Regions from separate parts of the Lactococcus sp. LG606 genome, predicted to be linked through region 2. Evidence: predicted binding sites of a transcription regulator. Region 2 holds the regulator's gene; each other region holds the start of a gene.
What was found. Region 2 encodes Rex, which represses fermentation and respiration genes when NADH is low (regulators of the CRP and FNR family bind a similar motif). Its sites were predicted from a motif close to TTGTGAANTANTTCACAA; they were not measured.
Positions count from the first base shown of each region.

Region 1: J0J35_RS07080 (class II fructose-bisphosphate aldolase) is a predicted target of Rex. The motif match lies at 2,760-2,777, and genes of this name have one in related genera.
Region 3: J0J35_RS07780 (alanine dehydrogenase) is a predicted target of Rex. The motif match lies at 1,953-1,970, and genes of this name have one in related genera.

Region 1 covers NZ_CP071301.1:1,421,677-1,426,567, reverse strand. The annotation lists gene J0J35_RS07090 (YDG domain-containing protein) at 1-276, shown strand, start outside; gene thrS (threonine--tRNA ligase) at 727-2,667, shown strand; gene J0J35_RS07080 (class II fructose-bisphosphate aldolase) at 2,824-3,720, shown strand; gene J0J35_RS07075 (YcjF family protein) at 4,080-4,571, shown strand; gene J0J35_RS07070 (PRD domain-containing protein) at 4,762-4,891, shown strand, end outside.
Region 2 covers NZ_CP071301.1:762,079-766,969, reverse strand. The annotation lists gene J0J35_RS03775 (pilin N-terminal domain-containing protein) at 1-444, shown strand, start outside; gene J0J35_RS03770 (class C sortase) at 571-2,367, shown strand; gene J0J35_RS03765 (ArsC/Spx/MgsR family protein) at 2,458-2,787, shown strand; gene J0J35_RS03760 (redox-sensing transcriptional repressor Rex) at 2,850-3,503, opposite strand; gene J0J35_RS03755 (LysR family transcriptional regulator) at 3,656-4,549, opposite strand; gene J0J35_RS03750 (malolactic enzyme) at 4,713-4,891, shown strand, end outside.
Region 3 covers NZ_CP071301.1:1,577,879-1,582,769, reverse strand. The annotation lists gene J0J35_RS07800 (Gfo/Idh/MocA family oxidoreductase) at 1-199, opposite strand, end outside; gene J0J35_RS07795 (hypothetical protein) at 196-345, opposite strand; gene J0J35_RS07790 (S-ribosylhomocysteine lyase) at 360-839, opposite strand; gene J0J35_RS07785 (aldo/keto reductase) at 959-1,804, shown strand; gene J0J35_RS07780 (alanine dehydrogenase) at 1,983-3,077, shown strand; gene tdcB (bifunctional threonine ammonia-lyase/L-serine ammonia-lyase TdcB) at 3,102-4,109, shown strand; gene J0J35_RS07770 (glycine C-acetyltransferase) at 4,337-4,891, shown strand, end outside.

The DNA of each region.
Region 1 (4,891 bases), 660 kb from region 2:
TGGCAAGAAGGACGTGACTTTGAAGGTTTGGAAGCAGATACAACTTACTACATCTTTGCTCAATCTATTGAGACACGGAATCACTACCAAGGCCCTATCACAGAAGCTTTAAGTGTTAGAACGTCAGTACCTACTCTATCTCGGGAAAGAATTCCTGCACTTGGTGATTCCGCAATAGCTATAGGAACTTTAGGTTTAACTTTAAGTGCTAGTGCCATATATCTGGCTAAAAAACGACGTAAGCGAGGCACAGACGGCGGAAAAAGAAGAAAGTAGATTTACTATATAAAAGCATCATTGTTCTTTTTGGTAAGTGTATTTTAAGGTTTTCAGTTAATTAAAAGGAAACCCAAAGAAAAAATAAAGATTATTTTCTAAAAAATCAAAAAACTTACTCAAAAGGACTTGACAAAAGATAAAGAAAATCCTAAAATGGTCATTAGAGACAAGTCTTTAACCAATTCTTTCCAAGAGAGCGAGTGTGTGGTGCGAACTCGTATTGTGATTGCTAAAGATACCACTCTGATAATTCTTTCTGAGAACAGAAAGCGTGGCTGACACGTTACGTCAAAGATGAGATATTTTTGAAGCTTTTTATGCCGAAAAAATTAAGAAGGTGGTAACACGCAGATCGCGTCCTTTAGAGGGAGTTGATCTGCGTTTTTTTATTTCCTCAGTGCTCATCCCCAAAACTAAAATATGTTAACAAAAAAATTGGAGGCTTATATGATTAAAATCACTTTCCCAGATGGTGCTGTCAAAGAATTTGAGGCAGGCATCTCAACACTTGAAATTGCGAAATCAATCTCACCTGGTTTGGCTAAAAAAGCCTTGGCTGGTAAAGTCAACGGCAAACTTATTGACGTGACCCGTCCAATCAAAGAAGATGCAACTTTTGAAATTGTAACACCGGATCATGAAGATGCTTTTGGTTTACTTCGTCACTCTGCAGCTCACTTATTTGCTCAAGCAGCACGTCGTCATTTTCCAAATATTCACCTTGGTGTAGGTCCAGCTATTGAAAATGGTTTCTACTACGATACTGATAATGAAGAAGGACAAATTTCAAACGATGATTTGGAAAAAATCGAAGCAGAAATGCGTCGTATCTCCAAAGAAAATTTCCCTTCAATTCGTAAAGAAGTAAGCAAAGAAGAAGCGAAAGAAATCTTTGCTGGTGATCCTTATAAGCTTGAGCTTATCGAAGAACACAATGAAGATGAAGGCGGCTTGACAATCTATAGTCAAGGCGAATACACAGATCTTTGCCGTGGCCCACATGTGCCATCAACTGGCTTTATTAAATTCTTCAAATTGCTTAATGTGGCAGGAGCTTACTGGCGTGGAAATAGTGATAACGCGATGATGCAACGTGTTTACGGTACTGCTTGGTTTAATAAAGAAGACCTCGAAGAAAACTTGAGAATGCGTGAAGAAGCGAAAGAACGTGATCACCGTAAGCTCGGTCGTGAGTTAGATCTCTTCTTCAATGAAGCTTCTTTGGGAGCAGGTACAGCTTACTGGCTTCCAGATGGAGCAACTATTCGCCGTACAATCCAACGTTTCGTAGAAGACCGTGAAATCGCTGCAGGCTACTTGCACGTTAACACACCAAACTTGATGAACTTGGATATTTATAAACAATCAGGACACTGGCAACATTATCATGAAGACATGTTCCCACCAATGGATATGGGTGATGGCGAGCAAATGGAGCTTCGTCCAATGAACTGCCCATCGCACATTGCTATCTATAAACACCACGTACACAGCTACCGCGAATTACCTATCCGTATCGCTGAGTTCGGTACAATGCACCGTTATGAAAAATCAGGCGCACTTTCAGGTCTTCAACGTGTACGTGTGATGCAACTGAATGATGGTCACACATTTGTGACACCTGATCAAATCCAAGAAGAATTTGGAAAAATTCTTGAATTGATTATGGAAATGTACCGTGATTTTGGTATCGACGATTACAGCTTCCGTTTGTCATATCGTGACCCGGAAGACACAGAAAAATATTTCCCAGACGATGCAATGTGGGAAAAATCACAACGTATGCTTAAAGCAACAATGGATGATATGAATCTTGACTACGTTGAAGCTGAAGGCGAAGCAGCCTTCTATGGACCAAAATTGGACATCCAAGTTAAGACAGCTTTAGGTAATGAAGAAACACTTTCAACTATCCAGCTGGACTTCCTTAACCCTGAAAACTTTGACATCACATATGTTGGTGCAGATGGTGAAAAACACCGTCCAGTTATGATTCACCGCGGTGTAATTTCAACTTTGGAACGCTTTACAGCTTACTTGATTGAACTTTATAAAGGTGCGTTCCCAACTTGGTTGGCACCTACTCAAGCAATCATCATTCCTGTAAACAACGAAATTCATGCCGATTACGCATGGGAAATCAAAAAACGTCTCCAAGAAAAAGGATTGCGTATCGTTGTTGATGAATCAAATGAAAAAATGGGTTATAAAATCCGTCAAGCCCAAACACGTAAAGTTCCTTATCAAATCGTTGTGGGTGACCAAGAAATGGCAGATGGCACTGTAAACATTCGCCGTTATGGTTCAACAGATACTGAAGTTATTAGCTTGGATCAATTTATCGAAAATATTCAAGAAGACGTAGCTAACTACAGCCGTACTAAATAATAAAAAGAGAGGGAACTCTCTTTTTATTTGTCATTACCATAGGTTTTATTTTCTAAAAAAACCAGAATACAAGCGCATTCACGACTTATAACTAGAAAAATAGTTCACAAAATGCTATACTAAGACAGTAATAGAAAATATTCGGAGGAATTTGAAATGGCAATCGTTTCAGCAGAAAAATTCGTACAAGCCGCTCGTGACAATGGTTACGCTATCGGTGGTTTCAACACAAACAACCTTGAATGGACTCAAGCTATCTTGCGCGCAGCAGAAGCTAAAAAGACTCCAGTACTTATCCAAACTTCAATGGGTGCTGCTAAATACATGGGTGGTTACAAAATGTGTAAACTCCTCATTGAAACTCTTGTAGAATCAATGGGAATCACTGTACCAGTAGCTATTCACCTTGACCACGGTCACTTTGATGACGCTTTGGAATGTATCGAAGTTGGTTACTCTTCATTGATGTTTGACGGTTCACACCTTCCAATCGAAGAAAACCTTAAACTTGCTGAAGAAGTTATCACAAAAGCTCACGCTAAAGGTATCTCAGTTGAGTGTGAAGTTGGTTCTATCGGTGGTGAAGAAGACGGTATCGTCGGTGAAGGCGAACTTGCTCCTATCGAAGATGCAGTAGCAATGGCTAAACTTGGTGTTGATTTCCTTGCGGCTGGTATCGGTAACATCCACGGTCCTTACCCAGAAAACTGGAAAGGTCTCCACATCGATCACTTGACTAAATTGAACGAAGCACTCGTTGAAGCTATGGGCAAAAATGTTCCTATCGTATTGCACGGTGGTTCAGGTATCCCTGACGATCAAATCCGCGAAGCAATCGCTAACGGTGTAGCTAAAATCAACGTAAACACAGAATGCCAACTTGCATTTGCAAAAGCAACTCGTGAATTCGTCGTTGAATTTAACGCTAACGAAGCTGAATACATGAAGAAAAAACTCTTCGACCCACGTAAATTCTTGAAACCTGGTTTCGACGCAATCACTGCATCAGTTGAAGAACGTATCGACGTTTTCGGTTCAGCAAACAAGGCGTAAGCCTTGTTCTGCGAAGCAATCTCTGATTGTGAGCAAACAAATATAGTTTTTGATTTGCGAAGCAATCTCTGATTGTGAGCAAACCAATATAGTTTTTGATTTGCGAATCAAACTCTGATTGTGAGCAAACCAAGATTAATCAGTTTTTTGAAATATGATTAAAAGAACGCTTGTCGCTTTTGGCAAGCTTTTTTTGTGTGAACTTAGGAGTAGGAAGTAAGTGAAGTCAGATTGAGTCAAAAATTTGAAAGAAAATGTTAAACTTAAAGAAGAGCAAAGAACATACGATTTGCAGGATAAATCTGATACTTAGATCGATGAAGCTCAGACAATAAATAGTGAAGAAATGAGGGGGAGAGATGATAGGAATAAAAAAACGTAAGAATATAGAAGTTTCAAAAGAAATGAACGGACAAATACCTCAAACGGTAAAAAAATCTATAAGTAGTGATAAAGCTTCTAAGGTTCATAGAACAATTCACGGAGCCTCAATCACTGCTGCGGGCGTAGGTGCTCTACCGATACCTATTGCGGATGCTTTAATTTTAGTACCTATTCAGTTAAAGATGCTGAAAAATATTTATAATATTTATGATGTGAAGTTTAGTGATAAATTTGTCGTAAACTTTATAAGGGTGACATTGATTCCGTATATAGGAAGATCATTGGCTACTTTGATTCCAGGTGTAGGTAGTGTGGTCAATGCTTCGATAGCTGCGGTAATCACTGAAGCGATTGGCTGGAGTGCAGCTGCTTCATTAGAAAAAGGCATCGATATTACGAAAGATACTGAAAAATTCGAAGGAATACTGACAGATACACTTAAAACTTTAATTCAACAAAAAAAATAAAAACTGCTAGGCATTAGCAGTTTTTTTATTTTAAAATTTATCCTTGACAAGATTTTGATAATACAGTATACTAATATAAAAGCGGTTTCATAAAAACGGATAGTGATTATTAAGTTAAGCTAGACCTTATCGTACTCTATTTTTGTCATAGGGGCGATAGGGTCTATTTTTGTGAAATGAGGGGTGAATTGTGGAAATCAGAAAAATCCTAAACAATAATGTGGTCATAGCAATTAATAGCAGAAATGAAGAAATCATCCTTATGGGGCTTGGTATTGGTTTCAAGAAAAGAATAGGTCAAGCAGTTGAGGTTGATAAAA
Region 2 (4,891 bases):
CTTCAACGTCTTGCAGGTGTACAGTATACAATTACACGCATGACTAAAACGGAAATGAATACTTATGTGACCGCTCAAGGTACTGATGCCTTCAGTCAAAGGGTCACAACAAATGCTCAAGGCGAAGCCGAATTAACAGGGCTTCCCCGTGGTGTGTATCAAGTCACTGAAGCAAAAAGTGAGCAAGTACCAACACCAATGTCGCCTGTTTTAGTTTCCCTTCCCATGCAAAATGCAAATGGTTTGATAAATGAAGTCTATATTTATCCAAAATCAAGTATGGTTTTACCGGATACACCGCAAATTCCGGACAATAATTTGCCAGATAAATTACCTGATACAAGTGGTAATATTGGATCCTATCAAATTATCATCGCGATGATAAGCGTGATTGTAGTTGTGGGTTTCAGTGGACTGTGGTGGACGAAAAAAGCACACGAATAAGTGTGACACACAATAACCCTTGAAAAAATAAGATTGAAGTAGAATACAAGCCGGATGGTATGCAGGACTTCAATCTTATATTTTTTCAAGAACAAATAAAACTTTGAAGAAAAGTTGGAGAGAAAATTGATTAAGAAACAAAAAAGTAAAAGGGATAAGGCTGTCCCATTAGATCAAAAAAGGCGAAGAGTTTCTCCCCTCCTTGTTTTTGCCTTTCTATTGATTTTTATTGGTATTGGAATTCTTATCTACCCAATCATTGGTAATTACTTGGCTAACCAACAAAGGTCTGTCGCAACCAGTAGCTACAATGATAGCTTGAAAAAGATGAGTCAAAAAGAACGTGATGAGCAGTGGGCTTTAGCTGAAAAATACAACCAATATATCTTTGATCGCCAAGAAGGAAAAGTTGGTCATCCAGTAGATTACAGCAAGGTTATCTCTAACGGTAATCCTCCAGTAATGGGGACGATTGACATTCCAGCTATCAATGTCAATAATCTTCCCTTTTATCACGGGACTTCTTATGGCACTCTAGATAAAGGCGTGGGGCATTTTGAATCGTCTTCTGTGCCGATTGGGGGAAAGAATACGCGGGCTGTACTTAGTGGACACAGTGGATTAGAAAACCAAGTTCTTTTTACAGATATCAAAAATCTGAAAGAAGGAGATATCTTCTTTATTAATATATTAGGTAAAAAACTCGCCTATGAAATTGATTCTTTTCAAGAAGTTCTTCCGAGTGAAGTGGACAAGGTGAAAATCGTTCCTGGTGAAGATCGCGTGACACTCTTAACATGTACACCACCAGGAATTAACACATATCGCCTCCTTGTGAATGGAAAACGAATTCCTTATAAAGAAGCCATATCTAAGAAGACAAGTAAGCGTAATATTTGGACTTATCAAACTGTTGTCTTGGGATCATTGGGACTTTGTTTCCTCTTGTTCATTCTTCTCTTTCTGCTGTATCGTATCTTCTTGAAACAGTCGCGGAAGAAGGACCCAGAAATTTCGGCACGAGCCATGACACGTATTCGTCATTTGATAATGGTGACACGTGGCATGTTTGTTGTGATGTTAGTGATCATGATTTCTATTTTAGGTTTCGCCATTTACGGCTATTTCCGAATGCAAACACAATCCTCCTTACCTAATATTAATGTGGGAAAGCAACACGAATTGTCCGCCTATAATCCAGATAAGATACTCAAAGCTGATTATGATGAGAGTAAAATTGCCAGTGTAAATGTTACTAATTTTGCTGAAAGTAGGAAAAATCTGCAACAGACTGTCAATGATAATGGTATAGGTAAGCTTTATATTCCAAAAGAAGAAGTAAACTTGCCCATATTGGCCGGGATAAGTCAAACAAATTTGATGACCGGCGCTTCAACATATCGGCAAGGACAAAAATTAGGCAAAGGCAACTACGTGCTTCTGGCACACAATATTTATAATGTCAATACAAACAAAAATGTCGATGTTCTTTTTAATCGCATCAGTAACCTTGTTAAAGGCGATAAAGTCTATGCGACTGATTTTCAGAATGTTTATGAGTACCAAGTGATTAAAAATGAAGTCATAAAGGATACACAAGTCGATGTGGTTAATAGCGATGTTAAAGGAACACCAATCCTAACACTCATCCGCTGTGAGGGAAATGTGGGTACAATATATCGCCGTTTAGTTCAAGGACGATTAACAAAAACGAGTCCTTTAAATGATAACAGCAGTAAGACAATGAATTTAAGTATGACTGGGAATGTATCTGGTGATAATTTGATAAAAACAAGCCCCATATCTCCTTTTGAACAGCTCTCAATGGATTTGGCAGCACATATTATTTCAGATCCAATGCAAGTAATGATTCCATTCTTTTTGCTCTTGGTATTACCTATCTTATTTCTTAATTTTATTTAATCTCCAAATAATAAATACAATAGTAAAGAGGTGTGGCGCATATTAAAAATTTATTATAGAAGCAAGTGTAAATCCAGTCAAAAAGCTTTCATGTGGTTTGAACGTTACGGTATTAATTTTGAAAAGCAAAACATAAGTCAAATAACTGTAGATGATTTACTGAGACTTTTAATACTAACGACAGAAGGGATAAATGAATTAATCAAAAATCCAGAAAGAGTTAATCTTAAAAATGAAGAAGAGTTGGAAAAAATAGCAGATATGAAGCTCCACAGTGCGCTGTATTATCTCAAAATAAATACGTCACTGTTTAAAACACCAATCATTTTAGATGAAAATAATTACCTGGTTGGCTATAATTCTGATGAAATACGGCGTTTTTTTCCGAGAGAATATCGTAAATTTTTATCTGACTTGTGATATTCATAAAAAGATGAAACTATTAAAAAAAAGCGTGATTTTTTAAATCAGGCTTTTTTGTTTTATTTGATGTCCTTATTTGACATAAAGAATAAGAGAGTTTGTAGTTCTTTCGTTAAGTCAATCGACTGAACGACAACGTCTTCTGGAACTTGCAAGCGCAAAGGTGAAAAGTTAAGAATACCTTTGATACCTGATTTAACTAGGATGTCTGCGACTTCTTGAGCGTTCTCTTTATTTACAGAAATAATTGCTGTTTTGATTTTTGAATTTTTAATATTTTTAGAGAAGTCAGCGATGTCGTAGATAGGAACACCTGTAGAAGTTGTTGTACCAACGAGTGGATTTTCTGGAACATCATAAGCTTGGGTAACGCGCATTTTATTGCGGTTTTGGAATTCATAATTAATAAGGGCGCGTCCAAGGTTACCGACTCCAACGAGTGCGATATGCGTTTCTTGATCTTGTCCGAGTAATTCTCCAAAGAAATCACGTAAAGCACGTGTTTCATAGCCATAGCCTCGACGTCCCAGCTCACCAAAGAGTGAAAAATCGCGACGAATCGTCGCTGCATCCACACCAATTTTTTCCGAAATAAGTTGTGAGTTTGTGCGTGTTACTTGTTCATCAACTAAAAGTTTGAACAAGCGATAATATTGAGGCAAACGTTTTGCCGTTGCCTTAGGTAGTTGTTTATTAACTTGGGAGCCAGCCATGTTATCTCCTTTACATAGTCTTTGTGAATATTTTACCTTTTTTGAGGGGGGCTTGTCAAACAATTCTTTCCGGAATTATGCGGTTGGCGAAAGTTTGTGAAAAAAATGGAGAAAAATTAACAAAGAAAAAAGAGAAAAATTCTCTTTTCACTTCAATTTATTTTTTCATTTAGCTCATCAAGCAAACGAATCAATTCCTTCAAGTCCTCATTGAGCAGTGTACTTCTTAAATAGGCATATTGAACATGAAAAATTTGCTTATCTTCAGGTATTAGTGGTATCTTTATTAGACTATCCATATCGGCAAAAGGAAGAAAATCGGTCATCAAGGTTATGCCAACATTTGAGTTGACCAGTTGGCCAATAGTATGGATATCAGAAAAATTAAAGAGCACTTTTGCTTTTTTCTTGTATTTTTCATTTAAATTTTGGAAAGCTTCCATATGCACAAAGCTTTCATCAAGCAGGATAAAAGGATAATCCAAAGCTTCTTTAAATGAAATTTCTTGACGTGAGGCAAGTGGGTTATCTTTAGAAACAAAGATATAAAATTCGCGTTGATAAAGTAGCTTCACAAAAAGGTTGGGGTGCATCAGGGGAGCAATACTGCCTATAAGGCTAAAATCAATTGTGCCGGAGATAAGTTTGGCCAGAAGTTCCTCCGAGCCACCCGATACTAAATCAAATTTCGATAAAAAGCTAATCGCATCCTTATCGTTTAAGAGTTGAGCCAGGATTTTTGCTCGAATGATAGGAGGAAAACCAATATGATTTTGATGATTTTTAGAATGCTCGATGACTCTTTGCGTTAGTGCCAACTCTTCTAAAATACTTTCGATATGAATCTTCAATATTTTTCCTTCATCTGTTAGGACAACTGTCCGGTGAGAAGGATCTTTGTATATTAAGTTACAGTTATAATATTGTTCCAATCTCTTTACAGCATAGGTAATTGTCGGCTGACTTACTCCAAAATGATTAGAAACAGCAGTAAAAGACAACAAGTCTCCTAAGGCATTAAAGTACTCGAAATCATGCAAGTTCATTAGTTTAAACGCTCCTTTGACCCTTATATTCTATCACAAGTTTTCCGATTTGTTATAAATAATATTTATCATAACCCAAAGGTTTGACTATAATTTTTTATAAGTATTAAAATACATCTTGTAAGAATTTCTTATAGGAATAATAAATTTGGAGGGCGTACGAATGCGTGCACATGAAATTTTAAACAATCCTTTTTTAAATAAAGGAACAGCATTTACTATGGAAGAACGTAAGGAACTTGGCTTAATCGGTCTTTTGCCACCTTATGTTCAAACACTTGAAGAACAAGCAGAACAAACTTACCAACATTACTTGGGAAAACCATCTGATTTGGAAAAACG
Region 3 (4,891 bases), 820 kb from region 2:
AATCATCTTGAATAATATCATTGATGTCTGTTGAAAAAATAGTTCCTTCAGCCTCAAGAATAGCTTGCTCAGGACGTTTGCCTAGGCTACGGTTGACAATGCGCGCAATGTTGAAGTGCTCACGGATTTTAACATAAGGAATATGATAGCGATTGGTGGACTTCCCAAAACCAACATAAGCAATGTTTAACTTTTTCATGCTTTCTTCTCTTTTTTCTTTTTCGCTTGGTGTTGTTTTTTTAATTCTTCGATTTTTGACAATTTATCTGTCTTTTTATTTGAATTTTTTTCGTGGAATTTTTGGACAGAGGCTTGCCCTTTATAATCTAATTGATACTTTCCCATGGTTCTCTTTCTCTCTATTTTATAAGGCGACGTTCGAAAGCATCTGAGGAGATACCTTCACTTAAAATTTTCTTCGCCCATTCTTTTGCTGAAAATAATGAGTGATCGCGATAATTTCCACATTCTTTTTCGGCAACCCCTGGGACATTATCCCAAGTGAAACTGTCTCCTGCGAGCTCTTCCAAAGATGAAGTGATCACTTTAGCAATCTCCTCAGCAGTTGGTTCGCCCCACATAATCATATGGAAGCCAGTACGACATCCAAAAGGAGAAAAGTCAATCATGCCATCAATACGGTCACGAATCAAACTTGCCATTGAGTGTTCGATAGTATGTAGCCCACTTGTCGGGATTTCACCGTGATTAGGTTGCACAAAACGGACATCAAAGTTGGTGATAATGTCACCTTTAGGACCAGTCTCTGTCCCAATTAGGCGCACGTAAGGTGCTAAAACTTTTGTGTGATCGAGCTGGAATGATTCTACTTCAGCCATATTTTCTACCTCCAGTATTCTTAGTATTCTTCTATTTTACCATTTTTTGAACCAAAATTTTTTTGTCTGACCTCGTAAAGTGATAGAATGAAGCTAGAAAGTAAAGAAAAGGAGAAATTATGTCACTTACAGAAACTTACACTCTCGCAAATGGTATGACAATTCCAAAAGTTGGTTTTGGAACATGGCAATCTAAAGATGGTGAAGAAGCATATCAAGCTGTAAAAACGGCCTTAGAAGTTGGCTACCGTCATATTGATACAGCAGCTGTCTATGGCAATGAAGAGTCGGTGGGACGCGCGATTAAAGACAGTGGAATTGCTCGTGAAGACTTGTTTATTACAACAAAGCTTTGGGCTGTTGGTACAACAGAAGATGCCCGAGCAGCACTAGATGAAAGCTTGGAAAAACTAGGTTTAGACTATGTGGACCTTTATCTTATTCACTGGCCAAATCCAAAAGCGTTTCGACCAAACTTTGCAGAGCGTAATGCTGCGGTTTGGAAAGCAATGGAAGAAGGCGTACGGAACAAAAAAGTTCGAGCTATCGGGGTGTCTAACTTCCATCCACGTCACTTAGAACCTTTATTGGAAGTTGCTGAAATTAAACCTGTTGTCAACCAAATTATGGTTAATCCTTCGGATCAGCAAGAAGAGGTTGTAGCTTTCAATAAAGCACACGATATTTTGACAGAAGCTTATAGCCCACTTGGCACAGGTAAAATCTTTGCGGTTACTGAATTGGCGGATATTGCAGATAAATATGGTAAAACAGTTGCCCAAGTCGTTTTACGTTGGAGTTTACACAAAGGTTATCTTCCTTTACCTAAGTCTGTGACGGCAAGCCGTATTAAAGAAAATGCGGATATTTTTGATTTTGATTTGACCGAAGAAGATATCGCCTTTATTGACAGCCTTCATGGGAAAGCAGGTCTGGCACGCAATCCAGACGAAGTGGACCACTAAAATAAATTTAAGGACATTCAAATTGTAAGATTTGAGTGTCTTTTTTTATAATTGACAGAATATAGACAGGAAGAATAATAAAACGTTAAAAAAGTGTTTTATTTCACAATAATAATTGCTAAATGAATATGAAAGTGCTATCATTTAATTGATAAAGAATTCACAAAGGAGAAACAAAATGAAAATTGGTGTAATTAAAGACCCAAAACAAGGTGAAGCACGTGTAGGGATGACTCCAGAAAACGTAAAAATTCTCGTTGAAGCAGGTAATGAAGTACTTGTCGATAGTAATGCTGGTGCAGGTTGTGGTTTTACAAATGACCTTTATGAAGCGGCTGGAGGACAAATCGTCGATACAGAAACTGCTTGGGAAGCAGAGCTGATTGTTAAAGTCAAAGAACCAATGGAATCTGAATATAAATATTTCAAACCAGGCCAAATTATTTGGGGATTCTTACACTTGGCAGCCAATAAAGCTTGTGTGGAAAAAATGATGGAAGTCGGTGTAACAGCTATTTCCGGTGAAAATATCTCAATCAATGGTGTGCTTGAGTTGCTTAAACCAATGTCAGCTATTGCGGGACGTCGTGCAGTTAATATTGGGCAATATTATCTTGAAAAACAACATGAAGGGGAAGGAATTCTTCTTCCTGGTATTGAAGGTATCGAGGCTGGTACAGTTGTTATCTTCGGTGGAGGTAATGCTGCAGAAAATGCTGCCGATATGGCTGTTGCTTTGGGATGTAAGGTTATTATCATTGAACTTGGTGATGCGCGTATCGCCCAACTTAAAGAACGCTATGCAGGAAAAACAGTTGAAATCGTTAAATCAACAACAGAAGCATTGGAAGAAAATATTAAACTTGCAGATGTCTTTATCTCAACAATCTTAATCCCTGGCGCTAAACCACCAAAATTAGTCAAAGAATATATGGTTAAATCTATGAAACCAGGTTCTGTTATCGTGGACATCGCTATTGACCAAGGGGGAACTGTTGAAACAATCGATCATGCAACAAACCATGCGGATCCAGTCTTCATCAAACACGGCATAATTCATTACGCTGTGCCAAATATGCCAGGAGCAACACCTCGTACAGCGACAATTGCTTTGGCTCAGGGCAATATCTCTTTCCTTAAGGATATTTCAGTCAAAGGCTTAGATGAGGCGCTGAAATCAAAAGAACTCTTATCTGGGTTGAGTGTTTATAAAGGAAAAGTTGTTTCTAAAGCACTTGCTGATTCAATTGATGTCACTTATACGGAACTCTAAAAAGAAATCTAAGGAAAAAGAATTATGCCAAATTTAGCAAATCTGCCAATTACAATTAAAGATATTAAAAAAGCTCAAAACACTGTTAAACAATATGCACGTGAAACACCCTTGATTCAGTCAATGTTCTTGACTGCTAAAACAGGTGGCGAAGTTTACTTGAAACTTGAAAATATGCAATTAACAGGCTCATTCAAGTTCCGTGGCGCTTTCAATAAGATTGCTCAATTATCTCAAGAAGAGAAAGATCGTGGAGTGATTGCGTGTTCAGCAGGGAACCATGCTCAAGGTGTGGCTTTAACTTCCAAACTTCTCGGTATCAAGAGCATTATTGTTATGCCAAAAGGTGCACCTCAAGCTAAGGTTGATGCCACACGTGGCTATGGTGCAGAAGTAATGCTTGAAGGTGAACAGTTTGATGACTCAAAGGCCTTTTGTGAGGCTTACGCTAAGGAAAATAATATTACGTATATTCCTCCATATGATGATGCAGAAGTAATGGCTGGACAAGGAACAATCGGTCTAGAAATCTTAGATCATCTGTGGGATGTTGACACAGTATTGGTGCCAGTAGGCGGTGGTGGTTTGATTTCAGGTGTTGCGGTTGCCTTGAAATCTTTTAACCCTAATATCCAAGTTATTGGTGTGCAAGCTGAAAATTGCCATGGTATGACTGCATCTTTTAGAGAACGTAAGAAAGTGCACCATGATGAAGCACCAACGATTGCAGATGGCTGTCATGTGGCTTATCCAGGTGAATTGACTTTTGAAGTAGTCAATCAAATCGTTGATAATATGGTTCTTGTAACGGAAGCAGAAATCGAATTAGCCATTAAAGATTTGATTCAACGTACGAAAATTGTGGTGGAAGGTGCTGGCGCTCTTGCAACAGCAGCTATTCTTTCAGGTAAAGTTGATGATTATGTGAAAGGCAAAAAAGTTGTTTCTATCGTTTCAGGAGGGAATGTTGACTTGGCCCGTATTGAAGATGTTGTGGATCATTTTCTCATTGCCAATGACAATGATCAATAATTCTTAAAACAAAAGGACTTTGAATTTCAAAGTCTTTTTTTGTATAGTTCAGTCTTTTTTTAATCGTGAGATAATTTACTCTGATATCACGAAATTCACAAAGACATGTAATTTAAATTAAAATTTAATCAAAGTGCAAAAAATTCTTGCATGAGTAAAAAAAAAGTGTTAAACTTACTGTAAACGGTTACAAAACGTGTAACTAAAAATTGAAAGAAGGTTATAGAATGACTTCAAAAGTTTTAACACAGTTCCTCGAAAATGGGCTTGGAGACCTTAAACAAAGGGGTTTGCTCAACACAATTGACGTTTTAGATAGCGCTAATGGTCCTGAGATTACAGTTGCGGGCAACAAGATGATTAACCTTGCTTCAAATAACTATTTGGGATTTGCGACACGTCCTGAATTAATTCAAGCAACAAAAGATGCAACAGATAAATATGGAGCTGGAGCTGGTGCAGTACGTACTATCAACGGCACTTTAGATATACACATTGAATTAGAAAAAACAATCGCTGAATTTAAAGGCACAGAAGCCGCGATTGCGTTTCAATCAGGTTTCAATTGTAATATGGGAGCGATTAGCGCCGTAATGAAAAAAGGTGATGCGATTCTTTCAGATGAACTAAACCATGCCTCAATTATTGACGGATGTCGTCTTTCAGGTGCTAAAATTATCCGTGTTAAGCATCAAGATATGGCTGATCTTGAAGCAAAAGCAAAAGAAGCTACCGAGTCTGGTGAATATAATAAAGTAATGTACATCACAGACGGTGTCTTC